3 regions of the Mesorhizobium sp. P2_D6 genome follow, and region 3 is predicted to be linked to each of the others. Evidence: riboswitches for the same ligand, from Rfam matches in the RefSeq annotation. Region 3 holds a riboswitch; each other region holds the start of a gene.

Region 1 (10,554 bases), on a different contig from region 3:
CCGATGTCCTTCGATCCGGCAAGCGCATCGAAAACATGTTGCTTGGCTTGGCGCACGCTCGCTTCCAGCGACGCTCCAAGAGCAAGCGAGGCGGCGACTGCGCTGGCCATCATGCAACCCGTTCCGCGCATCCCACGCGGCAAGCGGGGCGCCTCGAACCGAACTGCAGGTTGGTTCGGCTGCAAAAGCACGTCGACGCAACGGGTTCCTTGTGCATGGCCGCCCTTGACGAGTACGGCGGTCCTCACCGTCCTCGATAGCTCTTCAGCCTGACGACAAGCCCCTTCTTCGTCCGCGGCCGGTGACGAGCCGGTAAACGCAGCCAGCTCGACCAGGTTAGGCGTTACAAGCCGGCAGATCGGCATCAGATCGTGGCGCAGCATATTAATGGCATCGTCCGCCAGCAGATTGCGTCCCGAGGTAGAGGCCAGGACCGGGTCGAGTACCACAGGCACTTGGCAGTTGACCAAAACAGCGCCGACTGCCTCAACAGCCGCCGATGTCCCAATCATGCCTATCTTGACGGCCGCGACAGCGTTGGCAGCGAACGCGGCGCGCATCTGAGCGGCGACAAGCTCCGACGGCACAAGCTTGACGTGCTCGACAGCCGAGTGCGTCTGGACTGTCACGGCGGTGATGGCAAGACAACTGCGCAGCCCGAAGGCGGAAACCGTTTCTATATCGCGGGCAATTCCAGCTCCACCGCTGGAGTCCGACCCGCCAACGACAAGCACATGGGGTTCTCGCCTCAGCGCCATCGCTCCGTCTTTTCGATCCATTCTCGTGTGCGCCCTTCGGGATCGGCATTCAGCGTGATGTCGGTGACCACCGCCGCGCTGTCGGCGTCAGCCGCGAAAACTCCGTCGAGCCTGTCAGGGTTGAGACCGCCAATCGCGACCAATGGGATTGGCGCTACCCGATGCTTCCACTCTCTGATCCGTTCGAGCCCCTGCGGCGCCCATTTCATCTTCTTCAGGATGGTCGGGTAGATGGGCCCAAGCGCGATATAGTCAGGCTCGGCGGCCATCGCCGTGTCCAGTTCGACACCATCATGCGTGCTCAGTCCGAGCCTCACGCCGGCTACCCGAATCCGCGAACGGTCGGCGGTTTGCATATCCTCCTGACCGAGATGAACGAAGTCGCAGCCTTCCTCGATGGCCAGTTGCCAGTAATCATTGATGATGAGCTGGCACCCGTATCGAGCGCACAAGGCCTTCGCTGTGCGGATCTCAGCGCGCAATCCGGCTTCGCCCATGGTCTTGATGCGAAGCTGCACCAGCTTGACGCCGAGCGGCACCAGCCGATCGATCCAGGCTGCACTTTCGACGATCAGATAGAAGGGATCGAGCTTCATGAAAAAACTGCCCTGCCGAATGTCGGTGTCGATGGCACGGCGACGTCACGCGGTTCAAGCATTCCCGAAATGAAGGCTTCGCGACCGGCGGCGACCGCCTTGCCGAACGCACGGGCCATGCCGACCGGATCGGCCGCCTTGGCGACCGCCGTATTCAGGAGCACGGCGTCAAAGCCGAGTTCCATGACGGTGGCCGCGTGCGACGGCCGTCCGAGCCCCGCATCCACGATCAGCGGGACGCCAGGGAGATGGCCGCGCATCGAACGCAGTGTCATCACGTTGACCGGCCCGAGGGCGGAACCGATTGGTGCGCACCACGGCATCAAGACCTTGCAGCCCCCCTCCAGCAGCCGCTCGGCGACGACAAGGTCATCGGTGGTATAGGGGAATACATCAAAACCGTCCTCGCACAGGATGCGGGCGGCTTCGACCAGGCCGAACACGTCCGGTTGCAGCGTGTCGTGGTTGCCGATCACTTCGAGCTTGATCCAGCTCGTGCCGAAGACGTCGCGCGCCATTTTCGCAGTGGTCACCGCTTCCTTGACGGAATGACAGCCAGCAGTATTGGGCAGGATTCTGACGCCCAGCGAGCGGATCAACGACCAGAATTTCTCGCCGGCCCGACCGCCTGCCGTCTCACGGCGCAGCGAGACGGTCACCACCGACGTGCCCGATGCCTTGACCGCATCGGCAAGGATGGCCGGCGAAGGATATTGCGCGGTGCCGAGAAGCAGGCGGGAAGGAAGCGTCGTCCCGAGAAGCTCGAACATGCTAGCCTCCCTGCATCGGCGAAAGGATTTCGATCCGATCGCCGTCGCTCAACCGGAATTCCGCCCGGTTGGCTTTGTGCACGAGGTCGCTGTTGACGGCGGTCGCCAGCCAATCGCCCTCATAGTCGAGCGCGGCAAGCAGCTCGGCCAGGGTGTTGGCGGCAACCTCATGCGCTTCGCCGTTGACCAACAGTTTCATGAGCTAGCTCCTTAGTTCCGTCATGATTGAAAACCAGGTCGGCCGCCTGGCGCGCCATGGCGGGCGCGAGAAGAAAGCCATGGCGATAAAGCCCGTTGATCGCGACGGTGCTTCCACATGCCTCGACACGCGGCAGGTTGTCTGGAAAGGCCGGGCGAATGCCGACGCCGGTCTCAATGATGTCAGCTTCGCCGAATGCCGGATGGAGGGCATAGGCGGCCCCCAAAAGCTCCATCATTGAACGAGCCGTGACAGGTCCAGTGGACTGGCTCTCGATCATCGTCGCGCCGATCATGAAACGGTGGTCGGTGCGTGGCACCATATAGAGCGGAAAGCGCGGATGAAGCAGGCGGACCGGGCGCGACAGCGAGACATCAGGCGTACGCAGGATCAGCATCTCGCCACGAACGCCACGCAGCCTTCCATCGACGGCGGACATTCCCGTGCAGTCGATTTGACGACCGAACCCGGAAACAGCCGGGGCATCGGCGCAGAAGTGGAATTCGACTCCCATCGCCGCCAGCCTGTCATGAAGTGCCGCCATCGCCTGGCGCGGGTCGAGATGGGCTTCGTCGGAGAAGAGCAGTCCGCGGCGGAAGCGGCCGGCGAGGTCAGGCTCGAGCAACGCGATTTCATCCTCATCGACGCGCCGATGACCCGACGTGCGGCTGGCGAACCGGTCGAGTTCGCCCGCATCGCGCGGCGCGGCCACGACCAGTGTTCCGGCCCGCGTCACCTGCCCGGGCGTTGCCGCCTCCCACCAGTCGGCGGCATCGCGTCCGAGATCCAGCACCGGTTGCTCGGCGCTTTCGCGCTCGCACCATGGCGCCAGCATGCCGCCGGCGAACCACGACGCATCGCCGCCGAGGCCATGTCTTGTCTCAGCAACTGTCACCGCCGCGCCGCGCGTGGCGAGTTCGAAGGCGACGGTGAGGCCGGCGACGCCGGCCCCTTTGACCAGCACCCTCATGACCGCTCATGCGCCTCCGGCACCAGCGGTGTGCCGGTCTCGTCCGCCGGCACGTAGAGATCGCCGCCCTCGCGGTATTTCGCCGCCATCGCCGCCATGCCTTCCTTCTGTGCCTCGGCGCGGATGTCGTGGGAAATGCGCATGGAGCAGAATTTCGGCCCGCACATCGAGCAGAAATGTGCCAGCTTGTGCGCCTCCTTGGGCAAGGTCTGGTCGTGGAAGGATCGCGCGGTTTCGGGATCGAGCGACAGGTTGAATTGGTCCTCCCAGCGGAATTCGAAGCGCGCGCGGGAAAGGGCATCATCCCTGACTTTCGCCGCCGGATGCCCCTTAGCCAGGTCGGCGGCATGAGCGGCTATCTTGTAGGTGATCACGCCAATCTTGACGTCGTTGCGATCGGGAAGGCCGAGATGCTCCTTGGGCGTGACGTAGCAGAGCATGGCGGTGCCGAACCAGCCGATCATGGCGGCGCCGATACCTGAGGTGATGTGGTCATAGCCCGGCGCGATGTCGGTCGTCAGCGGTCCTAGCGTATAGAACGGGGCCTCGCCGCAGACAGCGAGCTGCTTCTCCATGTTCTGCTTGATCTTGTGCATTGGCACGTGGCCGGGCCCCTCGATCATCACCTGGCAATCCTTGGCCCAGGCAATCTGCGTCAGCTCGCCGAGCGTCTCCAACTCGGCGAATTGCGCCGCGTCGTTGGCATCGGCGATGGAGCCCGGGCGAAGGCCGTCGCCGAGCGAAAAGGACACGTCATAGGCGCGGCAGATGTCGCAGATTTCGGCGAAATGCTCGTAAAGGAAGCTTTCCCGGTGATGGTGCAGGCACCATTTGGCCATGATCGAGCCGCCGCGCGAGACGATGCCCGTGACCCGGTCAACGGTCAGCGGGATGTAGTGCAGCCGCACGCCGGCATGGATGGTGAAATAATCGACGCCCTGTTCGGCCTGTTCGATCAGCGTGTCTCGGTAGACCTCCCAGCTCAGATCCTCGGCAATGCCGTTGACCTTTTCGAGCGCCTGATAAAGCGGCACCGTGCCGATCGGCACCGGTGCATTGCGCACGATCCAGTCGCGGATGTTGTGGATGTTGCGGCCGGTCGACAGGTCCATCACTGTGTCGGCTCCCCAGCGGATCGCCCAGACCATTTTTTCCACTTCCTCGGCCATCGAGGAGGTGACCGCCGAGTTTCCGATATTGGCGTTGATCTTCACCAGGAAATTGCGGCCGATGACCATCGGTTCGCTCTCTGGGTGGTTGATGTTGGCGGGAATGATCGCCCGCCCGCGCGCCACCTCGTCGCGCACGAATTCCGGCGTGACGAAGTCGGGGATCTCGGCGCCTAAGGCCTCGCCGTCGCGCTCAAGTTTGCCACGCAGGATCTCGCGGCCGAGGTTCTCGCGGATGGCGACGAACTCCATTTCGGGCGTGATGATGCCGGCGCGCGCATAGGCAAGCTGGGTCACCGCCTTGCCCTGCTTGGCCTTGAGCGGCCGGTTGCGAATGGGAAATTCCGGCGTCAGGCGCTCGCCTGCGGCGAATCCATTGTCTTCCGGCCGGACATGGCGGCCGTCATAGGCTTCGACATCGCCACGCGCCGTAATCCATTCATGGCGAAGCCGGGCGAGGCCTTTTTCGATGCTGGTTTCGACTGTCGGGTCGGTATAGGGGCCTGATGGATCGTAGACGATGACGGGCGGTTCGCCCGCCGTCGGATGGACGGAGATTTCGCGCATCGGCACTTTGATGTGCGGATAGAGGACGCCGGACTTGTGGATTTTCCGTGAGGCAGGTAGCGGTCCCGTCGAGACGGCTGGGGTGAGGGCATTCATCTTGAGGCTCCTTTGCTCATGCATTGGAGACCCAGTTCTGTGCCGGAAGGATGAAAAGACGCTTTGGTCGACCTGCCGCAACAGGACCTCGGGCGTAAACTCCCGCCAAGCGCTTACACCGTCCCTACGCCAGTATGAACTGGATCAGGTTCAACGGGTCACTGCGCCGCGAAAGCCAGCAGTATCTCAGCCCCTTGCCGGGACTCCCCTGGTGAATGCGTCGAATTGAACGGGCCGGCGCTGTTTTGTCAAGTGCATTCGGCCCGCGGCGATGATCGGCGACCAATCAAATCCAGCGGAAAAGCATGGTAGTATCGAGAGCAAGTCACGCCCAGACGAGCGGTGAAGCGCCCCCAATAAGGCGAGCCCTCATGCGGATTCGGTCCCTTTTCCAGCACGGTGTTTTCGGGGCTTTCCGGAACGACGCTGCTGCCGCCCAGTTGGGTGAGATTGCTATAGATGTCTGTCTTGCGCGTCGTCGGCAATCCTTCCCCTTCGGCTAGACGCCCCGTTTGTTTCCCCAGAGCAGAACATGAAGCTGCGGCAGTACACGCGCCTCGAACCACCTGTCACGGGTCACCTTTTCAACCAGCCATTCCATGCGCCTCATCACACCGGCCATGTCGATGAACGCGTCTTCGTCGCCGGGACGCGGCGGCGTGTGATTGCCGGGCTGCAGATAGACGGGTAATTGCGGGTAGCGCGCCGCGGCGTCTTTGGCATAGGCATAGTCATCATCGTCGAAGACAACGAGCTTGAGCGCCATCTGCGGCTTATACTGCGCCGCCTCTAAGCAGGCGTCGAACGCGGCCCAATCTGTCGTCATTTCGCTTGAGGGCGGCTTGGGGCTTAGTACCAGCACGTCGAGATCCGCGAACCATTGCTTAGACACCGAGCCTTGGGTTTCCAATGCAAAACGGTAGCCCTCACCATGCCCGCGGTCGATCAACTGGCTAAGCGGCTGGATGGCCGGATTGCCGCCCGACAGCGATACCATCACGGGCTGACCGCCGGAAAGCGCAATGACCTTTTGCCAAACCGCGTCGGGAGACATCATCTCCCAATCATGGCGGAAGCGACGGTCCACCGCATGCAGGCTGTCGCACCAGGAACAGCGATAATCGCACCCCCCGGTTCTTACGAACACCGTCGGCAAGCCGATCAGCACGCCTTCGCCCTGAATGGTCGGCCCAAAAATCTCGCTCACCCGGATTCCGGGATGCAACGCGCAAGTCATGGTCGGTATTCCGCCCAGGTTTTCGGCGTCTCGCTCACCCGCACGGCGGAGGTTTCGGGTAGCCGCACCTTGCACCAGTCGTAGAAGTGCCTGGCCAGACATTCCGCTGTGGCATGGTCATGCCCCAGCACGTCGTTAAGATGCCGATGGTCGAACGTCCCATCGATGTAGTGCTTGAACGCCGCCAGATCTTGGTAGTCGCGCACAAAGCCGTGTTCGTCCAGTTCGCCACCTGAAAGCTCCACTACGACGATGTAGTTGTGGCCGTGCAGACGTGCGCACTGATGATCTGGTGGCAAGGAGGTGAGCTGATGCGAGGCCGAGAAGTGGAACTCTTTGGTAATGCGGAACATCACGCGCTCCTTGTCTGGATAGCGTGGAGCCAGAAGTCTGCGTCCTCATAATCTGTCGGGTCGGTGATGCCGGCCAGATCGAATGCTTCGCGCCGTTCGACGCATGTCCCGCAGCGACCGCAATGACGTGCACCGCCCTTGTAGCAGGACCACGTCGCCTCGAACGGTGTGGCGTACTTTGCCCCCTCGCTGACGATGTCGGCCTTCGACATATTCACATACGGAGCGTACAGGCGGATATCGGCGTAGCCTGCGAGGGCATGGTTCTGCATCGTCTGAAAGGCGTCGATAAAAGCGGGCCGGCAATCGGGATAGATGAAATGATCTCCGCCGTGGACGGCAGTGGCCACCGCATCGGCCTTCTTCGCGGCGGCAACCCCGAAGGCGATGGCCAGCATGATGGCGTTCCTATTCGGCACCACCGTGATCCTCATGGAGTCTTCGGCATAGTGCCCGTCGGGCACGTCCACATTATCAGTCAGCGCCGAGCCGCTCAGGTTCCGGCCAACATCGCGGATATCGACGATCTGGTGCGGAACAGCCAGCCGCTTGGCGCAGATAGCGGCAAAGCCGAGTTCCTTTTTGTGCCTCTGGCCGTAATCGAACGAAAGCAGGCCAATGAGTTTCTGCTCGGTCGCCACCTTGTGAGCGAGCGAAACAGAGTCCAATCCGCCGGAGCAGATGACGAGGGCATTCATGGTTTGAATCCTTGTTTTGACCGGGTAAGGCTGCGACCGGAGATTTCTCTGCGTTCCCACTACTCCACGGAGCCGGTTTTGTGAATGGGGTGGACGCGATTGAGCGCACGTACCTTGTTGTCAGCGTCCCCAAGATGACTTGCACGCGACTTGTCGCGTATCTTCGACCGCTGGGGTGCTGACGCCGGCACTGCGTATATAGGCGTATAGATAATGCAGAAATCACTGCCGTGGCGCAGCAGCATTCCCGACACACCTTCGGCTTGTCCGGTTTGCCCCAGAACTTGACGTCCCGAGTTTCGGCGCTAACGCAAGGGTCGACCGGCAGTCCCAGGGAAAGGCTTCTGCCGCGTGCTTTGCCGTTTTCTGGTCTGCGCATAGATCGCCTCGAGCCGCCCGCGCTTCGTCATTGGTCAGAGCCGGGAATTCCTTTCCGAGGGCGCGGCTCGATAGGAGCCACCATTCTGGTTAAGGAAACGGAAGAGCAGATCGATCAGCCGCTTGGGCGTGTCGATAAAGGCATTCACCTGTTGCCGGAATTGATCGTAGCGCTGCAGAAAAGCTGTTTCGTAAGGAAGGTACCGTTCGATCGTCCGCCGAAGGCAGGCATAAAGAAATTCGGCGTGCGGGGTTGCATCGAAGTATCGGTAGAAATCCCCGGTGTCATTCAGCACCCGGACGTTGAATTGCGGCGTCGGTTCCCATTCGACCAATGGCAGAAGGCGCTTCGAATTGCTCTCCAGCACGCGCCTGTACTCGTCGATCTGGTCCAGGATCGCGGCCGAGACGGGAAACACCACTCCCGGCGATTGAAGCGGTGCATGGCAAGGAGGTGGTGGATCAGGTAGCGGTGAATGCGGCCGTTTCCGTCCTCGAACGGATGGATGTAGACAAAGCCGAAGGCGAAGATTGCGGCGGCGACGACTGCATCAAGGTTTTGCGCTGGGCCTTGATCGAACGCAATTCCAGAAACAACTTTCTGAAGGCGTCGCAAGGCAAGACATTGTCGGCGCTGATCGTCGCCCCAACTGATCCAAGCATCGGTTCCTGCTTGGGTCCAGCGCCCTAGGCGACGCCATGGTCGGCGAGCGCTCTGGCTGACCTTAATCCATTACCCAAGAATCACAGGGTTCCATTGCGCTGATCGAGACGGCTTTCTAGCCTTATCCATGCCATGGATGCGTTCCATCCAAACAACCAAGTTTACGGACCTGTCATGATGCTGCATAGCGAAATACCGGGAGGCACCGATCGATCACTCCACTTCCTTGATCATTAGATGAGCGCGCCAAAAGATACCATTAGAAGGAGAACTGTGGATGCCCCTGTGCCAGTGGATGCCCTGCTGTTCGGCGGAACTCTGAGGGGTCCTTACGCCACACCGTGTTGTAGAGACCGCATACCTGAACAGCAGGTGCCTGAGAACGATGGCGCTTGCAGTAGAAAGTACTAGCCCATTGCAACATTACCCCACCCTGCCTGTCCACTAGCAAAGCGAAATCATGAAATTCGGGTCAAGCGGCGTTCGAGGTTTGGCTTCGGAATTGGTCGGCAAGGCCAGCGGACTTTATACCGAAGCTTTCGCTTGGCGTTTGATTTCCAGCCGGGTTCAGCCGAATAGTTCGGTCTTCATAGGCCGCGACCTACGTGACAGCAGTCAGGCGATAGCCAACAATTGCATGGCGGCGTTGGCCGCAAATGGTTTCCAGCCGATCGATTGCGGCACCATACCCACGCCTGCCCTGGCACTATATGCATGCAAACACGGCGCGGCGGCTCTTATGGTCACCGGGTCGCACATTCCAGCCGATCGCAATGGCATCAAATTCTATGGCCCGAATGGTGAAATCAGCAAGGCGGATGAGGCCGCGATTACGCGCTTTGTAGCCGAAAGATCAAATGCGTATTGCTTACCACCAGCTTGTCCGGGAACGACGTGGCCTATGCACCGTGAAGAAGCGATCGCCTCTTATCGAGAGCGCGCCCATGACATGCTGGAGCCGGGCTCACTTTCCGGCATGAGACTTGGTGTCTATCAGCACAGTTCGGTCGCGGCGGAACTGTTGATACAGGTTCTTCAATCGCTCGGTGCCAGCGTGGTCGCCATCGGGAAAACCGGGACCTTCGTACCTGTCGATACCGAAGCCGTAGACACAGCAACAATTGCAAAATTGAAGAAGTGGGTCCGCGAATTCGGTCTCGATGCCATCGTGTCGACCGATGCGGACGCTGATCGGCCACTCATCGCTGATGAAAATGGCGATCTTCTTCGCGGCGACCTGGTTGGGCTTGCAACGGCTCTTTTCCTGAAGGCAGACACGATCGTGACGCCAGTGACCTCCAATTCGGGAATTTCGAAGGCCTTTGGTTTCGCGGTCCAGAGGACGAAAGTCGGGTCTCCATTTGTCATTGAAGCAATGGAAGCATTACACGGCGCCGGCGGCGTCATCGTCGGCTTTGAGGCCAATGGTGGTGTTCTGCTGGGCTCGGATTGTGTGGTGAATGGGAAGACATTGACTGCACTGCCGACGCGGGACTCATTCCTCCCGATTATGGCCGTCCTCAGTACCATGGCGTCGACAAAAAAGAAGCTGTCGCGACTGCGCGGGCTTTGGAATCTTCCTGTGTGCGCCAGTGACCGGCTTCAGAACTTCCCCGCGGAAAGTTCGCGCAGATTGATGGATCATCTCGCAAGCCGGAACGCACTGCAGCACTTTCTTGCCTCGTTCGGGACCGTCGCCGAAATTGACGAAACCGATGGCCTCAGGGCGCGGATGCTTTCAGGTGAGATCATACATCTGCGGCCTTCCGGCAATGCCCCGGAACTGCGCTGCTACTCGGAAGCTTCGACCGAGAGCAGGGCCATGGCGATCGTCGCCTCGACGCTGCAAGGGGCCCATGCGTTCGCGCTTACAGACGAGATAGAGGACCTTTGATGAAAGTGGTTCCGGTCATCATCAGCGGTGGAGCTGGTTCGCGGCTCTGGCCCGCCTCAAGGCAATCGCACCCCAAACCTTTCCTCAAGGTGGCGGATGGACTTTCGCTCATCCAGCACACCGTGTTGCGCGCCGCTTCGATGCAGCATGTCGTGGAGCTTGTTACCGTGACGTCCACGGGGCACCTCTTCCTTACGAAAGACGT
Region 2 (10,554 bases), on a different contig from region 3:
CCTTCCAGCCGGCCTCCTACATGGACATCCCGCCACCGGCACTGGAAGGCGCCATCACCATCATCGGCCGGGTGAAGCGCTCAATGATCGATATGTGAGCGCCAATCTCCCCCCTCGAGGGGGAGATGTCGCCGAAGGCGACAGAGGGGGTCGCCGCGCGTGAAGCGCCGACTCTCCATCTGCAGGGTAAGTCGAGCACAGTCGGACCGACCCCCTCTGGCCGCTTCGCGGCCATCTCCCCCTCGAGGGGGGAGATTACGCTCCCAAAAACTCGTTCGTAAAATAGGGTCCAAAATCCGGCCTTTCCTTCAGCACCTTGCCATCACCATCGAGCAATATTCCGGCACTGAAGAGGTAGCCGCCCATCGCCTCGACCTTGGCCTTGTCGATGGTGCCGATGACGCCGTCCTGGCTGCGCAAAAAGTGCCCGTCGACCAGCATCTTCAGCGAGGCGTGGATCAGCGCCGGGTCGGTCAGCGCGTCCTTGTTGGACGCGATCAGCAGGTCGCCGGCTTCTTGCGGATGATCGACGGCGAATTGGTAGCCGCGCCGCGTTGCCTCGACGAAGGCGGAAGCCGTTTTCGGGTTTGCCTGGAGATAGGCATCGCTGGAGGCGATGACGGTAGTGTGCTCGTCGGGCACACCATAATCGGCATAGCGGAAGCCGCGTTGCCTGATGCCCTTCAGCTCGGCATCGACGCCTTCCCAGGTCGAGACTTCCAGCGTGAAGTCGACCGAGCCGTTGGCCAGCGCCTCATAGGCCGAGGTGCCGAGCGTCACCGTCTCGAAACTGCCCTTGCCGCCATCGTGGCGGATGATGGTCGAGATCAGCGTGTTTTCCCAGGCGCTGCCGAAGCCGCCATAGGTCAGGCCGTCGAGATTCTTCGGGCTCTTGATCTCGCTGCGATCCGCGTTGAAGACCAGCCGGCCGGTCTCCTGCTGCACCACGGCGTAGACCGCCTTGAGGTCGGCGCCGGCGGCGCGCTGGGTGAACAGGCCGACGCCGGCAATGCCGAAATCGGCGATGCGGTTGGCGACCAGCGTGCCGGCGCCGGTATCGCCATAAGGCAGGATGTCGACGGTGAGCCCGGCCTCGTCGTAAAAACCTTTGTCGCGGGCCACGAACAGGCCGATGTGGTTGGTGTTGACGGTCCAATCAAGCGCGACGGTGATTTTTTGCGCGGCAGCATGAGCGCGCGAGGCCAGCGGCAGTCCGGCAGCCAGCGTTAAAAGCAGCGCTTGCCGGCGGGTGAATTCGGTCATGATAAACTCCTTTGAACGGTCTGCGGGAACGAGGCTCGGTCCGCTCCGGTATCGAGCAGCGTGTCGAGGATTTCGGCTTCGAGTACAGCGGCCTGGCGCGCGGCGTCGCTGCCGGTGGTGCGCGGGCGCGGCAGCGGCACGGTAATCACGCTGATGATGCGAGCGGGCCGTGACGACAGGAGATAAATGCGGTCCGACAGGTACACCGCTTCACGCACGTCATGGGTGATCAGCAGCGCCGTCCAGCGATGACGCTGCCACATGCCTTCCAGCCAGCGCTGCATGGCCGCGCGTGTCAGCGCATCCAGCGCGCCGAAGGGCTCGTCGAGCAGCAGCATGTCGCGTTGCTGCACCATTGTGCGCAAAAGCGCAGCGCGCTGACGCATGCCGCCGGAGAGTTCCGCCGGCCAGGCGCGCTCGAAACCGGCAAGGCCGAATTCGGCGAACAGCGGCGCGACTTGCTCCCGCGCCGTCCGTCGCGGCATGCCCTGCACTTCGAGCCCCAGCGTCACATTGTCGATGACGCGCCGCCACGGCATCAGCGCGTCACGCTGCGGCATGAAGGCGAAATGGCGACCATGGTCATCGAGTGGCGCACCGTCGAAACGCATGTCGCCCTCGCCTTTCAGCGCACCGGTGAGCAGTTGGAACAGCGTCGACTTGCCGGCGCCGGAGGGGCCGAGGATGGACACGAACTCGCCGGCCGCGACATGAAGCGAAATGCCCGCGAGCACCTCCAGCGCGCCGAAGCTTTTGCTGATATCGCGGAGTTCGAGCCGTGTCATTGGGAGCTCTCTCCCGAAGGCTTGCCGCCGCGGCTCTCGCTCCCCGCATTTTCCCAGGGCATGGCGAGGCGCTGGATGAGCACCGCAAGGCCGAACAAAGCAAGCGTGAGCGCCGCGCTGACGGCGACCGCTGCGAGCACCAGATCGGGGCGGAAATTGTTCTTGGCGTTGAGCATATAGATGCCCAATCCCTTCGCCGCCCCCGCATATTCGGCGAAGATCGCGCCGACCACGGCGTAAGTAATCGAGATCCTCAAACCGGCGAAGAAATAGGGCAGCGCCGAAGGCAACCGCGCCAGCCAGAAGATGCGCCAGCGCCCTGCCCCCATGGCGGCGAGCATCTGGGCAATCTCCTTGCTCGTTGCAGCGTAGCCTTCGACCAACGCCACCATCATCGGAAAGAAGGTGACGAGTGCGACGAGCAGGATTTTCGGCATCAGCCCGAAGCCGAACCACAGCACGATGAGCGGCGCGATGGCGACCAGCGGCAAGGTCTGGCTGACGATCAGCAGGGGGAAGAGCGCGCGGCGGAGCGGGGTCAAAAAATCGACCAGCGCCGAAAGCACGAAAGCAGCCACCAACGAGCAGGCAAAGCCGGCAAGCGTGGCGCGGATGGTGGGAAGCGTATTGTCGGCAAGAGCAGCGCGATTCTCCCAGGCTTGCAGCAACACGCGCGACGGCGCCGGCAGTATGGTGGGCGCTGCGCCACCATAGCGGGCGTAGAGCTCCCAGGCCGCGAGGAGCAGGGTGAAAGAGATGGCTGCGGGGATGGCCTTGGCGATGGCGGCGGCTGATCTCCCCCCTTGAGGGGGAGATGTCGCCGAAGGCGACAGAGGGGGTCGCCGGCCATAGAGCGCCCACGCCTTGCCGATGCGAAAAGAGCGTCGGCGCTCCACGCGCTGGAACCCCCTCTGGCCTGCCGGCCATCTCCCCCTCAAGGGGGGAGATTCACTTGCATCGCGGTCTTCGCCAATCGCCAATGGCTCCCCTCCTCTTTGTACTGAGGGGTCGGAGGCATCTCCCCCACGCGATGGGTTGAACGAAACAGCCACGGCAAATATCCTTGATGAACGACGCCTGAGCCGCGGCTCAGGCGGCGCTCGGGCTGTTCGCCGAAATCGTGATGTCGAGGGTGACGTGGCCGGCGCCCGGGCCGAACCGGCAGAAGGCCTCAGTCAGCGTGGCAAACACCGCGCCGGCATCGCCACGCAGTTTGGTGCAGAAGTTCTTCGAGCGTTCAAAGACGCCGGACTGCTTCAGGAAATCGATGCAGCCATAGATCTCGTCCATATGGTCGCCCGTGCCCATCACATAGAGCGAGAACTGCGCCGCCACCGGCTGGTCGGTCGATGGCGTGGCCTGGACGGCGCGGATCGCGGCGACCTTGCGCTCGTCCTGCGCAATGGCGGGTCCGCCGATCTCGTCGGAGCGGCAGATCGGATCGTCGGGCTCACCTGGACAGCCGCGCGAAACCGCAGCCGAAAGCACGCAGTGCTTGCCGCTTTTGGCGGCCGCCACGAACAGGTCGCGCATGGCTGGAAACAACACCTCGGGCGGCCCGACCAGAAGCGTCGAGATGTCGTCGGTTTCGATCCTCAGCCGGTCACGCCAGGGATCGAGCGCGCCAAGCGCGCCAAGGATGACGCCGACGAAATCGTCGGTCATGGGATAAAGGGAAATCTGTGCACCGGAAAACATCGCCCGCCTCGCTCCGCTGGTATTATCCAGATCAGCTTTAGAGTCCGAAGGCTTGCCGCCCTCATCTCAGCCCCGACCGTACGGAGCACCCCTGTGGATGGGCGGGTTAAAGCACTGTTCGAGGCATTGGGGAAGAGTATTTTTTCGACTGTCATCGCGAAGTGTGTTGGGCCAGGTTTCTTGGCTTCAGGAAAATCCGCATCATTTCGAAAGTTGAATTCGTTCAAATTGTACGCGTCATCCTTGACGAAATGTCGTACATAAAGTACGATATTTCCTTTCAACAAGGGGAGTTCCGTGAGCACAGCGAACCATGGCGCCTTCGCCGACCTCTCCCGCCCGCTGTTGTCACTGCCGCTGCTGCCGCCCCTGTCGTTCGACCAGCGCGAACGCGTTGCCGGAGCATGGCGAATGGCCAGCCAGGACATCGCCGACGATATTCGTTTCATCCGCCAATATTTGAAAGTGATTGCCGAGAAGGACGAGAGGCTGTCGACCGGCACGCTCGTTCACAGCCGCGCCTATGTCGAAGCCTGCGCCGGCTGGCTGCCGCAGACGGTGGCGCGCTATCTGCGCCACCTGCGCCAGATCACCGAATGCGAACTGGTCATGACAGCTGCCGGTATCCGCTTTGCCCTGTCGAGTTACGCCTGGGAGTCATAGGGTATCACGCGGTCTTCATACACAATGAATTGCGCTCCCCGTGGAGGCGCAATTCGTCAGGTTAAGAGACCCTGGCGGGCCGAACGGCGACGTCCAGAACGGGGCCGCCCAGGCGAATTCTGCCCTTGCCTATTTCGACTTGGCCTTGCCGGACTTTGCGGCCGCCGGCTTTGCAGCCTTGGGCTTGGCGTCGGCCTTGACGGGCTTCGCAGCAGCCTTCTTCGCCGTCTTCTTCGGTTTGGCGGCCGAACCATCTATTTCGGCCGTGGCCTGTTCCCAGTGCTCCTGATGCGCGCCTTCCGGGCGGCCGGCCTGTTCCCAAATCTCATGTGCGCGCTGGCGAATGCGGTCCTGTTTGTCGTCCGTCACTTAAGCCTCCGTGGTTGGGTCCGATGGTTAGGTCCAGATTCCACGAAAACATTAGCCGAAATTTGAGCCGGCGTCTTGAGTGACGAGCTGCTTTCAACGCGGATCGGAAACGACCGCAACGCCGAGCAGCGCCGCTTTCTTGGTGATCAGCCCGGCGAGGTCGGCATCCGACCGATCCGTGCCGGTGCGCTCCCGCAAGAGCGCAATCGCTTCCTTCATCGACAACAGCGCGGTGCTGCGCTCAGCCAACAGCTTGTCGCAACACGCCGCCACGTTGGTCTCGACATGCGGCAACATGAGCAATGCTCCTTTCATCATTCGGCCCTGCCGCCCTTGTTGGGATGAACGACAGGGCCGTATTGGTGGTTCGGTCAGTTGTGGCCAGCGTTATTCGACCACCTCAACGATCCTGCGCGTGCTGGGATCGACCAACACTGTATGGTTGTCGACCACAGCGTATCTGTACTGAACGTCAGGAACCTCCTGCAGCTCGACAGTGTCGGGCAAGGCGGAGCCGACATTCAATTCGACGCCGAGAAGACTGACCGAGGCCAGCGGATGTTTTTTTACGTATTGGTGCACGACCGTGCGCTGTTCGGGGGTGATGATCACCTGCTGCTGCGCCGGCTGCGTCACAATGACCTCGTCGGCCGCGGCAACACCGAGACCTGCGATCATGGCGAGCCCGGCGACTACTGGAATAAGGACGGTTTTCATCTTCGTCTCCTGTCGTTGTTTGCGAGCTCCACCGCGTTCCCGCACGAGGCGAAAACAGCACAAATCGCGATGGCGGGCTCCGGGAGGCAAACGCCTCTCGTACGGTCTTGTTCCGTAAGTGGAGACTAATTGATCGGCCCGACCAGCCATTATTGCCGGAACCGCACCGGCATGATTCGCATTGAAGGACGATCCCTCAGGAGACTTTCAAAATGGACGATATGCGGCTGCAAAGTCCCGTGGCAATTGCCGTCGGCGCCGGCTTCCGACGCGACATCACCACGCTAGCCGAGATGCAGAATTTTCTTCGGGAATGGCCGCACGCCAGGCGCGGCAAGATTTACGAAACGGCGCTGAGGGCCTGCGAAATGGCCAGGGCTGGACACGTGACCAAGGACCAGGCGCGGCGGGCTTTCGCAGCCTTTACCGAGGCGGCCGGCATTGCCTGGACCGGCATTGATCCGGTGACGGCGCTGCGCCTGGCCAAGGCTGGACCTGGCCGGCCCCGGTCCACACTGTAGAGACCTCAAGCGAGATCATTGCTTCGGTGGCTGCACAGGCACCTCGCCGGGCTTGATCACCGGTGTTTTGCCCTGGTCCGGCGGCGGCTGCGTCATGCCCTGGTCACCGCTGGGCGGCGGCTGCAGCACGCCGCCGCAAGAACCAAGATCGGCGGTCGAATTGCCATTGCCGTCATCGGCGGGAGGCGGCTGCTGGCCGCCATCCTGGGGCTGCGCCTGGCAAGGCGCGGGAGGAGCACCCTCGTCGCTGTCTTGCGCGGCGGCAGGGCCGGCAAGTGCCAGCAGTGCGCACGGCAAGAAAACAAAGATTTTCATTGTCCGGTCTCCGTCTGGAATCGTCTTCCTTTTGGCAAATGCAGCCCAGCGGCAATGGTTCCCCGTGGTTCCCAAGCAAGGTGGACCGGTTTCGGGAACCTGCGTGCCGGCGGCGAGTTCCACCTTCTCGATGCAGGCACCGACCAGGGAGAAAATTATGGACCCGCGTAGAAAACCAAACGACGAAGTGGAAGCCCCGACGCCGCGCCAGCAAGACTGGGATGCGTTGCGTGGCGCAAGGATCCTTCCCGACGGGGCAGATGAAGAAAGCCTGCCGGACACCACCGGTGTCGAGAAGGAAGGCGGCCTGCCTGCGGAAGATGACGACAACCCCTATCAGGACAGTGACGATGCCTTGCCCGACGATGCCGAGGAAGCCGCCATTGGTCGCGACCCGGCGCGGCGCGGTGGTCCTTTCGACGAGGTGTAGGCTCGAAGCAGTCTGCACCGGACTTTCGTGGCGTTTTACCGGAACTCTTCGTCTGTTCGCTGGTTAGGAAATTGTCCAACCCAGAGGAGACCGGCCATGGATCATACCAATCACGCACGACTTGCCAGCACGGAACTGACGCCCGACATACTGGAAGGCGCGACCATCTATGGCCCTGACGACGAGAAGATCGGTTCCGTCGATCATCTGCATGGCAGTCAGGTCGTTATCGACGTCGGTGGCTTTCTTGGCATCGGCGCCAAGCCGGTGGCGGTCACCACCAGCCAGCTTGATTTCATGCGCGACGAGGATGGCGACGTCCACGCCGTCACCAGTTGGACCAAGGACCAGCTCAAGGCGATGCCGGAGCATCGCGACTGATATTTTCGAAGGGTCCGGCTGCGGCCAGGCCCTTCGTTAGGCACGCCAGGTGCGCCCTGGCGGTTTGGCTTCAGCGGCGCTCTGGTGATCAGGGAGAGACCGATGATCAGAAAACTCAAATCAGGGAAATACCGCCTCTATTCGCGCAAGGTCGATGAAAAGACTGGGCGACGACGCAACCTCGGCACCTTCGACAGCCGCGAGGCGGCCGAAAAACACGAACGCGAAGTCCAGTATTTCAAGCGCCATTGAGACCGCTCCCCGGCCTCTTCAGCGCGCAGCAGTCGCCCGACGCTGAGCGTGTGCTGCGTGCACGCTCCGGCACCGACGGCGGCCGGCCGGGCAATCGTCGGCGCTTGAGGCCGACGGGCGCGCGAGCGGCCTTCAGTTCGACGCGGAATCGCCTAGCGCTTCGGTGAGGAAGGACGCGGCGATCAGGTCGTCGGCGTCGAGGCGTAGGGAGCCTTCGCTACCCCCCATAATGGCTGCGACCTTCTGGAAGGTCTGCATCTCGTATTCGGTAATCCTGGCATTTTGCATCCTGGCCTTCAGATCGGCAACGCGTCGGCCCAGTGAGGCGGACGTTCCGATTTCTCTTTTCGACATTGGCGTCGTGCTCCTCCCCCAACCCATGCTTGGTTTTGCCCTCTGCCCGCTTGGCTGTACCCATGGCTGCCTATTTATAAGGCAGCACGAATACAGTCGCGGCAACGCGCAGTATTGGGGAAGGTTCCAGCGTAAAATGGTCACGAAATAATACGGGAGGGCCGGGAGTCTAGAACCGGTGACTGGCGCCGCAACCAGGGGCTGCGGCCGTCAAGCCACCCCATCCCCGCGTCGCCGTTAGCGACGCAGGTCGGACTGCAATCGCGTTGCGCGATCGGTCAGCGAGAGGGCGACGGCACGCCGGAGACCGAGCGCGCAGTTTCTGGCGAGAACACCACGACAGCGAAGACCAGAACGGCAGCGGCGACGATGAGTGAGCCGCCGGCAACGACAGGCTCAATCGCCGGGTTTCCCTGCAACATCACGTAGAGCGCCGGCAGCATGATCACCACGCCAACCGTATAGAGCCAGTAGTGAACCATGGCGATGCGGCGCGCCGCCTTTTGCGGATTGAGCGCGTAGTAACCGCCGAAGATGGCGCTCGTCACCCAGCCCAGCAGGTTGATATGCGCATGCGCCGGGAAGGCGCCGTGATCGCCTGAGATGGCCATCTGCAGGCCGGCCGCAATTCCCAATATGAGGAACACGATGGCGGTTTTGAAAAAGAGCTCTGAAACCTTAGGCATGTCGTTCTCCCCCGATGCCGTTTACCCCAGTATTGCGAAGGCTACACTTAGGAGTGAAGATTTTCCATACCGTACTTGGGGTTAGTAACGCTTTTTCCCTAGGACCGGCAGTTCCCTCGGCCCGTCAAAAAGCCGCCGGGGCGAACCCGGCGGCATGGTCGTTCTATTGGGCCGTTTCAGCCGTGGTCGGCTTACGGCGTTGCCGGAGCCAGCTTGGCGGCCATCTGGTCGATCTTGTCGGCAAGCACGCCGTTGGCCCAGTCGGTGACCTCGGGGTCGACCGGCTTGTTGGCCATATCGGCGAGTGCGTCATCGAGCGATGGGATGTCGGCGGCAGCTTCGGTGGCCGCAGCCTTGGCATCCAGTGCCGCCTGAGTGGCGTCATCCACCGCGGCCTGCGCTGCGTCGAGATCGGCCTGGGTCGGGACCTCGTCGGGCGGGGTAAGCGGGTCAGCCGCTTTCGCTTCCAGCGCTTCGAGCGCGGCCTGGGCGTCGAGGACCGCCTGATCAGCGGCTACGACCGCGGCTTGGGCGTTCTTGGCAACTGCCGACGCCGTCACATAAGCCTGAACGCCGGCGAACTTCTTGCTCTTGGAGTTCATATAGGCGTTGATGTTGCGTTGCAGCGAGTTCAGCCGGCCAAGCTTGGCGTGGATGTTCTTTTCCTTGGGCGTCGCGGCGACTTCGACGTCATCGACAGCCTGGTCGTCGGTCGAGGCCTTCTTGCCGGCATGAGCCGATGCCGATTTGCCATGCGAAGCGCTGTTGCCGGATTTGCCGCTGTTGCCGCCGCCATTGCCGTTGCCGCCACCGTTGCCACCACCATGGCCGTGGCCACCACCGTTACCGTTGCCACCAGCACCAGCCAGGGCCGGAGAGGCCAGAAGCGCAAACGCGGCAAGCGCCGCTAAAAGAGTTTTTCGGGATGTCATAATACCTCCTCGGGGGATAGCCCACCTCCGCCGACTCGCTATAGCAGCGCCATGTGAGAATTTGCTAATTCGACGGAGTAAACTTTAGATAAATGTGGTTGCGGTACGCGATAATCGACCGGCAAAAGGTTGGACAAAATCTTGTAAATAATTGATATATAAAGATAAATATGAACACCGCCGTGCGGACCGGCCCTTTGCGCGACTGACGCCCTATACTGATCAGACCTTAGGCCTAATTGCTGCGATACTTAGGTCGCAACCAAGACCGTCGTCGGGTGATTTGCCGAACAGGTGTCGAATACGGATTCGACATGAGCGAGCACCTGCAGAGCCCGCTTTCGACGCGGATGGATTGAGGGCCGGCACCCACGCGTTCGGAGCATCGGTGATGGTCGATTGTCGCCCCGAAGGCATCGCCTTTCAGGCGCTTGCGGCATTGGGCCCTATGGCATCAGCAGGATATCGGCGCCCGGCTGTTCGTCGAACAGCACGGCGCAGCCGCGCCTCAGCGCCACCGCAGACAGGGCATTGGCCACCGCCTCGTCCGGCGACACGAAATCGCCAGTCAGCACCCGCAATTCTTCCACCGCCTTGGCCATAGACACGCAGTGCCCGGCAACGCGATCGCTCGTGCAGGCGTCAACGACGCTGACGAGGTCGATCATCTCGAACTGGCCCATACCAGCCTCCACGAAACAGTGTCCCAACGAGACCATGAACGCGGCGGCGAGACACAATGTTCCCCCGGCCCCTGACAAGGCAGATCAATCGACGGCCGGATCTCCGGCGAATTCACTGGAGGTAAGCGCGGCGCTTGACAGCGGACCCTGTTTGTTCTCTATTTGTTCGTCAAAACCACCCTAGCAACAGACGCGGCTAATGCTGCAACGCCCAAAGGAACGGCCGGGATGGAACCCACCATCCTGCATGCGGATCTCGATGCCTTCTATGCCTCGGTGGAGCAGTTGCTCGACCCGTCGCTCAGGGGCAAGCCGATTGCCGTCGGCGGCGGTGTCGTGCTGGCCGCATCCTACGAGGCCAGGGTTTTTGGCGTGCGCAGCGGGATGCCGGGACGGCGCGCGCGGGAGCTTTGCCCGCAGTTGATCTTTGTCGGCGGAAATTTCGGCGAGTACCAGAGGCTGGGCGACGCTGCGATAAAAGTGCTCGACGATTTCACGCCGCTGG
Region 3 (10,554 bases):
TGATCGGCAATTCCGAATACCGGGAGCTTCCGGCGCTCAAGAACCCGGACAAGGACGCCGGAGACATCGCAAGCACGTTCCGGACGGCCGGCTTCGACGTTTTCGTCGCCAAGGATTTGACCAGGCTTCAGTTCGAGATGCGTTTCCGCACCTATCTCGCGGCGGCCGACGGCGCTGATCTCGCCGTGGTCTATTATTCGGGTCACGGCTTCCAGATCGGCGGCGAGAACTTTCTCATCCCGGTCGACGCCACGCTTAAGGATGCGGCCGACGTGGAAGTCCAGGCAATCAAGCTCGACGACATGTTGCAGCAGTTGCGCTCGAAATCGAAAATCCAGGTGATCATCCTCGACGCCTGCCGCAACAATCCTTTTCCGCGTAAGAACTATTGGCTTCGCGACCAGCTGATCGTCGCCAGCGGTAGCGGGTTGGCGCAGGTGAAGGGTTCAGAGAACGCGCTGATCGCCTTTGCCACCGAGCCGGGAGCCGTTGCCTATGACGGGAGCGGCAATCTCAGCCCGTTTTCCTCCGCCTTCTCCCGTCGCGCGTTGGCGCCGAACCAGGAGATCAGGGCTGTCATGGCCGCCGTGCGCCGCGATGTGGTCAAGGCAACCGGTGGCAAGCAGGTTCCATGGGAAAATTCCTCGCTTCTCGACGATGTCTTTCTGATGCCCCGCGCCAACCGCCCGGCGCTGCCGCCGGTGCTGGAGAAAATCGTGCCGTCCGGCATCGGGCCAGTCGCGCTGGATCTGCCGGCGCCAGTAGACGTCGATGGTGGCGCGATCAGCGTCAGCATCGAAAGCCTGCCGGCACTCGGACGGCTGACGCTTGATGGCAAGCTCTTGGCCATGGGCGAAAGGATCGAGGGCACCGACCTGCCGCGTCTGCGCATGGACGCCCCCGCATTGGCGGGTGGGCAGGAACAGGTGGAAACGCTGGCCTACACCACGCACAACGAGTGGGGCGGCGAATCCCAGGGCGTTCTGCTGTTGCGGATCAGAAACGGCGCGGGCGCCGAGGGCGAGCAGCTCGTGGCCTCGCTCGCGGCCGAGCACAAGCAGCAGGTGGTTGAGCGCGGCATTCGTGTCGCTGACGCCGCCGAGGCGATCGAAAACCACGACATCGAAATTCCCGTCGGCGTCGGCCCGATCCCGCTCAAGCTGGATTTCCCGACCAAGGATCCATCGATCAGCCTGGAGCTTGCAAGCTATCCGGCAACCGGGACGCTGTCCCTGCCGGACCGCATCCTGTCGCCTCAATCGAGCCTGATGGCCGACGATGTCGACAAGTTGCGCTACGAGGCGCAGATCGGCTCCGCGACGCCGGTCGAGATCGGCTTTCAGATCCGTGCCGACAACGCATCCAAGCAGGCGATGCTGAAGCTGTCACCAAGCGTCGATCCCTGCGATCGAGCGGCGGGCGAGCCTCTCGACCTGCAAGGCGTTGTTCCGGGCCGGCTGGCGAACGAGATTGGCGACGACGCGGTTGAACTCTGCCAGGCCTCGGTGAAGGCCTATCCGGACATTGCCCGCTTCCGTTACCAACTCGGACGGGCGTTGCTGGCCTCGGGCAAGGTCAATGAGGCCAGGCAGGCAATCCAGCAGGCCGCCGACAAGGGATATGTTCGCGCGGCTTTCGCGCTCGGCTCCATCGTCTCGTCGGGAATAGGGACGGCAGTGGATCCCGAACAGGCCAACCGCCTCTACTCAGAAGCATCCGAAAAAGGTGACCCCTACGCCATGGCCGCGTGGGGACGCACCCTGTTCAATGGCCGAGGCGTCCAGCGCGATACCGCCAAGGGATTGGACTTTCTGCTCAAATCTGCGGCGATGGGGCATATCGATGCCATGAACGATCTCGCATCGATCTTCATGGAAGGTCGCAATGGTGTTCCGGCTGATCCGGACCGCGCGCTCGCATTCTTCAGAGCCGGGATGGAGCGGCAAGAGATCTATTCCCTGGGTGTTCTCAGCACTCCGAAGCGGGTCGCCTTGGCGATTCCGGCGTGCAAGGTCCGGCCCCCGAAAATCATCACGAAAATAAAGGTGGTTCCCATACCCGCGCCAAGACCGAAGGCCCCAAAACCAGGCAAGCGGACAGCCGCGGCAACCCCGGCCAAACCCGTGCTGCAAACCGGCCGAATGGCCTGGAGCGGCAACAACGGTGATGGTTCCGAGCACCGTTCTGCACATTCCGGTGATGGCGAGAACACCAGTAGCGAAGGCACCGATGGCGACAGCGGTACCGATACTAACACTGACACCGACAGCAATCTCTGAGAGTGGCAGTGATCTCAACTCTACATCGCACGCGCAGACACTATCGAACCGGCTGCGCTGCTACTTGTCCGTAACGATCTTGACCTTGTCGCCGGCCGAAACCGAGGCGCCCGGCGACATCGCGTTGAGCACCCTGAACAGATCGAGCTTGCGGTCGACGCCGACCATCTGCGCCGACAGCGATCCCATGGTCTGGCCAGCCTGAACGGTAACGACACGGATGTGCAGTGGCTTCAGCGCCGCCTTCTCGGCAGCACTCAGGATACGGAACGAGCCGCTGACCGAACGCGCCACCGGATCGAGCGTGGTGCTTGCCGAGGGCGCCGCCGTCAACAGCCGGTAGACCTGGCCGCCGGCGCGGATCACCGCAATGTCGAACTGCCAGCCGTCGGCGCCGGCATGCGCGGTCGCCGCCTCATTGCCGTTGATCGTCTCCTGGCGCACGCTGGTCTCGTCGAGACCGGCCACCCAGCCGCTTCTGATATAGTCGGTCAGCGCACGATCCTTGTCGATCGACACGCCGTCGAAGCGGATCGCCATGTCGCCCGGCCCGGTCGCCGTCACCGCTGCGGCCGTATTGTCGATGATGAAACCGTCCGGCACGGTGAACGATACGCCGAGCCCCGGATGCAGGAAGGTCTGGCCGCGCACATAGCCTTCTTCCGGCGTGTCGCCGTAGAGCAGGCCGTCAATGCCAGCCAGGAAGGAATCGCGGTCGCGCGTGCCGACGCCCGGCGCACCGAACTGGCGGGCGTGGCGCTGCGCCAGATCGATACGCTGCGGCGTGTTGGGGTGCGTGGCCAGGAAGTCGAGGCTGGCATCGGTGGCGCCGCTGATCGAGCGGAAATCGGTATAGGCCGACATCGACTGCAGGAAGCGGCCGGCGGCATAGGGATCGTAGCCGGCTTCGCCGATCGACTTGATGCCGATGGCGTCGGCCTCCAGCTCCTGGTTGCGCGAGAACTGCGCCAGCCTGAGCTTGCCGCGGATCAAGGCCGCCTTGGCGGTCGGGCTGTCGCCGAGCACATCGGAGACCACCTTGGTCGCCAGGCCTTCCTCGGCCTCGAGCTGCTGGCGCTGCAGGCCATGGTTGGCGGTGACGTGGCCCATCTCATGCGCGATGACGGCGGCGAGCTCGGCCGAATCATTGGCCAGCGCCAGCAGGCCGCGAGTGACGTAAAGATAGCCGCCCGGCAGCGCGAAGGCGTTGACGTTGGGCGAATTGAGGATGGTGATGCGATAGGTCTGGGTCGGATTGGCCGACACCACGGTCAGGCTGCCGACGACCTTGGCCACCATGCGCTCGAGCTTGGGATCGGAATATTCGCCGCCATAGGTGGCAAGGATGCGCGGGTGCTGCGCCTTCGCCAGTTCGGCGAGCTTGCTGTTGGCGGCGACATTGTCGACCGTGATCGGCTTGTCGGAAGGCTGGAAGCCGGATTCCTGCACTTCCGGAGGCGTGAACATCTGGCAACTGGCCAGCGCCACGGCAAGGCCGGCCAGCGCCAGGAAGCGCGCCAGCGGTCTGCGTCTCAAAGTGTCAGTGCCGGTCGACAGCACGGCGTCCCTTCAGTTCTCGGCGCATGACCTGGACCCAGGAGTCCGCGCCAGCGAAAATCGAATTTTTCGGTGGCAATCCTGCACAAATCAAAAAACCTACAGCGTTTTACACACCCGGATGGATGCGGCGCTGTAGGGGGCAAATCACGGCTCGTGCCGGACCAATACTTAGGCGGACCTAGCCACATCAGTTGGACCATGGCAAGCAAGCGCCACATCACCTGTAGCCGGTTTGGTCGTAAATTATGTCCGCTTCCGGGCAATATCGCGTGATCCGCCCGAACTTGCGCCGATATAGCGCCGAAACGCTTCAGGACCAGTGCCGTCGAAAAAATCGGCGGCAGATCCCGTTGAGGCAACGCTGCCATTGTCCAGAAAAACCATCTGCTCTCCGATGCGGCGCGCGTCTTCCGGCTGATGCGTGACGAACAACACCGTCATAGCCCGCTCGGCATGGACGCCGGCCACGAGGTCGAGCATGTCGTCGCGCAGCGCGGGTCCGAGCGAAGCGAACGGCTCGTCGAGCAACAGGACCGGCCGGTCGCGCACCAGCACGCGGGCGAGCGCCACCCGCTGTCTTTCACCGCCGGAGAGCTCGCGCGGCAGCCGCTTTTCCTTGCCGGCAAGGCCGACACGCGCGAGCGCCTCCGCGATGGCCGCGCGATCGGTTTGCGTCAGGCTAAGCGAGGGCGAGCGGCCGAGCCCGACGTTCTTTTCCACCGAGAGATGGGCAAAGAGGTTGTTCTCCTGGAACACCATCGAGACCGGGCGCGCCGAAGGCGCGGAAGCGCCAACATCGGCGCCGCCGATCAGCACGCTGCCGGATTGCGGCGTCTCGAAGCCGGCCACAAGGTTGAGCAGGGTCGACTTTCCCGAACCGCTCGCCCCCATGATGGCGGTGATTTTCGAGGCAGTGAACTCGACATCGAACAGGAACGGCGCCTCGCCATAGCTGAACGAGACCTTGTCCAGCCGCACGACCGCGCCTTTTTCCATGGCGGAAGTCACGATTTTTCTCCTCGTCCCAACCAATCCGCGGCGACCACCAGAGCCAGGCAGACCGCCCCGAGCAGCAAAGCCAGCCCGGCGGCGTCGGCTGTGCGGTAGCTGCCCATGCGCGCCAAGAGGAGATAGGGCAAGGTCTGCACCGAATCGCTGCCGAACAGCGCGATGACACCAAGATCGCCGAGCGACAGCGCCATGGCGAAGGCAAAGCCGGTGGCCAGCGGCCGTCGCAGCGACGGCCAGTCGATCAGCCACAGCCGGCTCCAGCCCGAAATGCCGAGCTGCGCGCACAGCTTTTCGTGGCGCTCGCTCGCCGCGTCATAGGTGGGGCGCATGGCGCGGATGGCAAAGGGCATCGCCATCACTCCGTTGACGGTGACGACCATGACGGGCGCGATGGCAAAGACGTCGCTGACCGTCCGCAACAAAAGGAACCAGCCGGCGCCGATGACGATGGGCGGCACGACGAGGACAAAACCGGCGCCGGTGTCCGTGGCGTGCTCGAGAAGCGGGCGAGCGCTGCCACGGCGGTGCAGGGACAGCGCCCGGCGCGCCATGATCAGCGACAGCGACAGCACCACCGAAAGCAACGCCGCCAGCAGGCCGAGAATGGCGCTGGTCAGCGTCGCCTGGCGCACCGCGCTCTCGCCAGCCAGCCGGCTGAGATCGGCGCCAAGGCCGGATGCGACGGTTGCCGCCATCGGCCCGGCGACGAACAGCAAGGCGAGCACGATCAGGGCCGCGTTGAGCGCCGTTTCGACCGGGCCGGCCGAGAGATAGCGGCGCGGCGCCACAGGCAGGTTCGCATCCCCGGTCACATTGGCGCCAAGCCGCGTCAGCGCCAGCACGACGGCAAAGGTCAGGGCAATTTGCAGCACTGTCAGTGTAACTGCCCGCGCGGGATCGAAATCGAAGCGCAGCGCTTGGTAGATGGCGACCTCCAGCGTCGTCGCCGCCGGCCCGCCGCCGAGGATGAGCACGATGGTGAAGGAGGTGATGCAAAGCATGAAGACAAGGCCGGCGACGCCCGGCAAAGCCGATCGCAGCACCGGCCATTCGATCAGCCGGAAGGCTGGTCTCGCCCCCATGCCGAGCTGGCTTGCCAGCCGCCATTGATCAGCAGGCACCGTGCCCAGTGCCTCAAGGAACAGCCGTGTTGCCAGCGGCAGATTGAAGAAGACATGAGCGACGAGGATGCCCGAGAGGCCATAGATATCGGGCCAGCTTTGGCCGGCGACCCCGGCGAAGTAGCCGGCCCGGCCATAGAGCGCCAGTATGCCCAGTGCCGCGACAATGGCCGGCAGTGCCAGCGGCACGGTGAACAGTTGCAGGATGAAACCGCGGCCAAAGAAGCGCGGATGCCGCGACAGAGCACGGGCGACGAAGAGCGCCGGTACGACGGAAAGCAGCGTCGAAAGCACTGCTTGCCAGAGCGTGAAGCGGACGACGCGCAGGAGATAGAGATCGAAGGCGGACGCAGCACCGCGGAGGTCGTGCGCGCCTTCGAGGATGAGGCCGGCAAAGGCGCCGCCGATCAGCAGCGCTATTGCGCCGAGCGCAACGATGCCGGCGGCGATGCGGGGGTCAGAGCGTTGCACGCCGGACCGCCCAAAAGATCTTTAGCGGGCGTCGCGTTTCTTCGCGCCCCCCTCTGTCCTGCCGGACATCTCCCCCACGAGGGGGGAGATCAGCAGTTTCCGCGCTCCGCTCAAAACGTTGGAGGTTGGCGAAAGCCGAGGCGACACCCAATCTCCCCCCTCGTGGGGGAGATGTCCGGCAGGACAGAGGGGGGCGTCGTAGAGCGGTCATCTTCCGATTATCCAGCCAAAGCTACTTGCTCATCACCGCCAGCCACTCATCCACCCAAGCCTTGCGGTTGGCCGCAACCTCTTCCGGGCTGAACAGCAGCGTCTTCGCCGGCTTGACCAGTTTGTCGAAGGCCGGATTGAGCGGCTTGTCGGTCTTGCCTGCCGGGAACATCCAGTTGGTCTCGGGAATTACGTCCTGGAATTTCGGCCCGGTCATGAAGGCCAGGAACTTTGCCGCCAGCGGGTTTTTCGCGCCCGTGGTGGTAATGCCGGCGACCTCGATCTGCAGATATTCGCCTTCCTCGAAGGACGCCGCCTGATAGCGCTCGGTGTTCTCGGCCACCATGTGGTAGGCCGGCGACGTCGTGTAGGACAGCACCATGGGCGCCTCGCCCTTGGTGAACAGGCCATAGGCCTCGCTCCAGCCGGGCGTCACCGTCAGTACCTTAGGCTTGAGCTTCGCCCAGGCCTCTGGCGCCTTGTCGCCATAGACCGACTTGACCCACAGCAGCAGGCCAAGACCCGGCGTCGACGTGCGCGGATCCTGGATGACGATCTTGTCGGCGGCAGCGCCTTCGACCAATTCCTTCAGGCTCTTCGGCGGGGTCTTCAGCTTCTCAGTGTCGTAGACGACGGCGAAATAGCCATAGTCGAAGGGGACGAAAACATCGTCTCTCCAGCCGCCCGGCACGCTGTTTTCAGCCACCGCGCCATGCGGGACAAACAGGCCGGAGGCCTTGGCCTCGGCGGTGAGGTTGGTGTCGAGACCAAGCACGATATCGGCCTTGGTCGAGGCCCCTTCGAGCTTGACGCGATTGAGCAGCGCAACGCCGTCGGCGACCGAGACGAAGTCGACGCTGCAGCCGCATTCGGCCTCGAATTCCTTCTTCACCGCAGGACCCGGGCCCCAATCGGCAGTGAAACTCTCATAGGTGTAGACGGTGAGTTTTTCCTGCGCGGACGCAGGCACGGCGAGAAGCAAAAAAGCAAGACCCAGGGCTGGGACAAGACGGGACAAAAACATGCGCATCGGCACCTCCTTCATTCGTGTTTGAAAGGAATTGAGGCGTCGGTCTGTCCGAAGCGTCTAATCCCTCCGCCGGTACAAACCGGATCAGGTTCAGCGGGTTGGCGAGACTGCCTCTCAGCCGACCCGCGAAAACATCGCGTTCGGCACCCCGTTAGAGCGTTTCGACACATAGGGCCGGCCAAGGTGCCACGCAAGCGGAACTTTGCCAGAGCATGATCCGAAAAGTGGGAACCGGTTTCTCGGACGAACGGGAACCGTTTTGTCCTGAGATCATGCTCCAACAAAAAGCTAGCCAAGGCTCGGCCTTCCGTTTCGCCGGCGGGGCTGGTAAGGGCCACCGGATATGAGCACATTCACCATCCTGCTTGGCGGCGATCTCATCCGCACGCCGCGGCTCGACCGCCAGGTCGAAGGCACGCGCGTCATCGCCGCCGACGCCGGCATCGGCCATGCCCGGATGCTCGGCCTGATGCCGGAGCTTTGGGTGGGCGACTTCGATTCCGTGCCCGCGGACCTTCCCGCCGATCTCGCCGCCGTGCCGCGCCAGGTATTTCCGCCCGAAAAGGATAAGACCGACGGGGAGCTGGCCATCGCCGCCGCACTGGAGCGCGGCGCCACCAACCTGGTGCTGGCCGGCGCTTTCGGTGGCAAGCGCGCCGACCATGCGTACCTTCATCTGGCGCTCAGCCTGCGGCTGGCCGAGACCGGCACGAAAGTGCTGTTGACCAGCGGCGCGCAGGAGGGGGTGCCCTTGCTGCCGGGCAAGGCCGGCTTCGACTACGCCGACGGCACGTTGTTTTCCGTGCTCGGCTTTTCCGATCTTTCGGGCCTCACCGTGTCCGGCGCCAAATGGCCGCTCGACCATGTCGAGGTTGCCTTCGGCTCGTCGCTCACCATCTCCAACGAGGTCAAGTCAGAGAAGACCGGGGGCCGGCTCGAAATCGCGCTCGGCCATGGCCGCGCGCTGCTGCTCGCTCATCCCTATCCCTTGCCTGAAAGCTGACATGGCCCCGCCCCTTCTCAACCTCGACGGGATAAGACTGACCTTCGGCGGCACGCCGCTGCTCGACGGCGCTGAACTCACCGCGTCCGCCGGCGACAAGATTGCGCTCGTCGGCCGCAATGGCTCCGGCAAGTCGACGCTGCTGAAGATTGCCGCCGGGTTGATCGAGCCGCAGGACGGCGAAGTCTTCCGCCAGCCTTCGGCAACGGTGCGCTATCTCCCGCAAATGCCCGACATGGATGGCTTTGCCAATGTGCGCGCCTATGTCGAGGCCGGGCTTGGGCCGGCCGACGATCCCTACCGCGCCACCTATCTGATGGAGCATCTCGGTCTCGCCGGTACGGAGAACCCCAACGATCTCTCCGGCGGCGAGGCGCGTCGCGCAGCACTTGCTCGTGTGATGGCGCCGGAGCCTGATATTCTGCTGCTTGATGAGCCGACCAACCATCTCGATCTGTCTGTCATCGAATGGCTGGAAGAGGAGCTTGTCCGCACCTCGTCGGCGCTGATCGTCATCTCGCACGACCGTCGCTTCCTCGAACGCGTCTCGCGCGCTACCGTCTGGCTCGACCGCGGCCAGACCCGCCGCCTCGACAAGGGCTTTAGCCATTTCGAGGAATGGCGCGACCTTGTGTTGGAAGAGGAAGAGCGCGAGCAGCACAAGCTTGGCCGGCAGATCGTGCGCGAGGAGCACTGGCTACGCTATGGCGTGACGGCGCGGCGCAAGCGCAACATGCGCCGGCTCGGCGAATTACAGACCATGCGTCAGCGCTTTCGCGGCCATCGCGGCGCCGAAGGCTCGGCCACCATGGTGGCCAGCGACGCCGCCGAATCCGGCAAACTGGTGATTGAGGCGAAGAACGTCGAGAAGAGCTTTGGCGACCTCACGGTGGTCAAGGGTTTCTCGACCCGCATCCAGCGCGGCGATCGCGTCGGCCTGGTCGGACCGAACGGCGCCGGCAAGACGACGCTGCTGAAGATGCTGACCGGCGAGATGAAGCCCGATGCCGGCTCGGTGCGGCTCGGCACCAATCTTGAAATCGCCACGCTCGACCAGAAGCGCGAGTCGGTCGATCCGGCCGAGACGCTGGCGCAATATCTCACCGACGGGCGCGGCGAAAACCTCGTCATCAATGGCGAGCAGCGCCATGTCGTTTCCTACATGAAGGATTTCCTGTTCAAGCCGGAACAGGCGCGGACGCCGGTGCGCGAGCTGTCCGGCGGCGAGCGGGCGCGTCTGCTCTTGGCGCGCGTTTTGGCGCGGCCGGCGAACCTTCTGGTGCTTGATGAGCCGACCAACGATCTCGACATGGAGACGCTGGAACTGTTGCAGGAACTGGTCGCCGGTTTTGCCGGCACAGTCATCCTGGTCAGCCACGACCGCGACTTCCTCGACCGCACCGTCACCAGCATCATCGCGCCGGATGGTGGCGGCCGCTGGATCGAATATGCTGGCGGCTATTCCGACATGCTGGCGCAGCGCGGCGGCACCCGGCTCGACGACCGCAAGGCTAGGCCAAAGGCTGAGGTTGGCGAAGCGCCGACATCAGCCAAAAGCGAGGCGGCAGCACCGAAAGGCCCCGCGAAGAAACTGTCGTTCAAGCAGAAATTCGCGCTGGAAACGTTGCCCAAGAAAATCGAGGCAGTGACGGCCTCGATCTCGCGGCTGGAGAACAACATCGCCGATCCCGCCTATTACGAGCGCGACCCCGCCTCATTCCAGAAAACCATCGCCGCCCTCGACAAGGAACGCGCCACGCTGGCAGCACTCGAGGAAGAGTGGCTGGAACTGGAAATGCTGCGCGAGGAGATGGAAGGCTGAGCTTGCAGTCTTTCAAGCGCGCTGCCATGCTCTTGTCCGTAGGTATG

What was found. A riboswitch is a leader RNA that binds a small molecule or an ion and turns the genes downstream of it on or off. The one in region 3 is predicted to bind thiamine pyrophosphate.
Region 1: it holds a riboswitch for thiamine pyrophosphate, as region 3 does, so the genes downstream of both, thiC (phosphomethylpyrimidine synthase ThiC) here and thiB (thiamine ABC transporter substrate binding subunit) in region 3, are expected to answer to the same signal.
Region 2: it holds a riboswitch for thiamine pyrophosphate, as region 3 does, so the genes downstream of both, AC1D1L_RS20410 (YkoF family thiamine/hydroxymethylpyrimidine-binding protein) here and thiB (thiamine ABC transporter substrate binding subunit) in region 3, are expected to answer to the same signal.

What each region holds. Positions count from the first base shown of each region.
Region 1 is NZ_JBFUEG010000014.1:33,826-44,379, forward strand. It holds gene AC1D1L_RS24790 (hydroxymethylpyrimidine/phosphomethylpyrimidine kinase) at 1-758, opposite strand, end outside; gene AC1D1L_RS24795 (thiamine phosphate synthase) at 749-1,354, opposite strand; gene AC1D1L_RS24800 (thiazole synthase) at 1,351-2,124, opposite strand; gene thiS (sulfur carrier protein ThiS) at 2,126-2,323, opposite strand; gene thiO (glycine oxidase ThiO) at 2,292-3,293, opposite strand; gene thiC (phosphomethylpyrimidine synthase ThiC) at 3,290-5,125, opposite strand; TPP riboswitch at 5,229-5,345, opposite strand; gene AC1D1L_RS24820 (hypothetical protein) at 5,374-5,610, opposite strand; gene queE (7-carboxy-7-deazaguanine synthase QueE) at 5,625-6,362, opposite strand; gene queD (6-carboxytetrahydropterin synthase QueD) at 6,359-6,715, opposite strand; gene queC (7-cyano-7-deazaguanine synthase QueC) at 6,715-7,413, opposite strand; gene AC1D1L_RS24840 (hypothetical protein) at 7,827-8,210, opposite strand; partial or broken gene AC1D1L_RS24845 (hypothetical protein) at 8,300-8,407, opposite strand; gene AC1D1L_RS24850 (phosphomannomutase) at 8,916-10,349, shown strand; gene AC1D1L_RS24855 (mannose-1-phosphate guanylyltransferase/mannose-6-phosphate isomerase) at 10,349-10,554, shown strand, end outside.
Region 2 is NZ_JBFUEG010000009.1:133,639-144,192, forward strand. It holds gene AC1D1L_RS20390 (LexA family transcriptional regulator) at 1-98, shown strand, start outside; gene AC1D1L_RS20395 (ABC transporter substrate-binding protein) at 256-1,263, opposite strand; gene AC1D1L_RS20400 (ABC transporter ATP-binding protein) at 1,260-2,048, opposite strand; gene AC1D1L_RS20405 (ABC transporter permease) at 2,045-2,881, opposite strand; gene AC1D1L_RS20410 (YkoF family thiamine/hydroxymethylpyrimidine-binding protein) at 3,138-3,746, opposite strand; TPP riboswitch at 3,737-3,849, opposite strand; gene AC1D1L_RS20415 (hypothetical protein) at 4,044-4,409, shown strand; gene AC1D1L_RS20420 (DUF2934 domain-containing protein) at 4,539-4,778, opposite strand; gene AC1D1L_RS20425 (hypothetical protein) at 4,872-5,075, opposite strand; gene AC1D1L_RS20430 (DUF1236 domain-containing protein) at 5,166-5,495, opposite strand; gene AC1D1L_RS20435 (DUF982 domain-containing protein) at 5,708-6,016, shown strand; gene AC1D1L_RS20440 (hypothetical protein) at 6,032-6,331, opposite strand; gene AC1D1L_RS20445 (hypothetical protein) at 6,489-6,761, shown strand; gene AC1D1L_RS20450 (PRC-barrel domain containing protein) at 6,858-7,142, shown strand; gene AC1D1L_RS20455 (hypothetical protein) at 7,245-7,394, shown strand; gene AC1D1L_RS20460 (hypothetical protein) at 7,527-7,748, opposite strand; gene AC1D1L_RS20465 (hypothetical protein) at 8,027-8,434, opposite strand; gene AC1D1L_RS20470 (hypothetical protein) at 8,626-9,366, opposite strand; gene AC1D1L_RS20475 (hypothetical protein) at 9,813-10,049, opposite strand; gene dinB (DNA polymerase IV) at 10,278-10,554, shown strand, end outside.
Region 3 is NZ_JBFUEG010000004.1:116,876-127,429, forward strand. It holds gene AC1D1L_RS10210 (caspase family protein) at 1-2,279, shown strand, start outside; gene AC1D1L_RS10215 (M48 family metalloprotease) at 2,340-3,746, opposite strand; gene thiQ (thiamine ABC transporter ATP-binding protein) at 4,083-4,835, opposite strand; gene thiP (thiamine/thiamine pyrophosphate ABC transporter permease) at 4,844-6,442, opposite strand; gene thiB (thiamine ABC transporter substrate binding subunit) at 6,675-7,682, opposite strand; TPP riboswitch at 7,727-7,843, opposite strand; gene AC1D1L_RS10235 (thiamine diphosphokinase) at 8,026-8,685, shown strand; gene AC1D1L_RS10240 (ABC-F family ATP-binding cassette domain-containing protein) at 8,687-10,507, shown strand.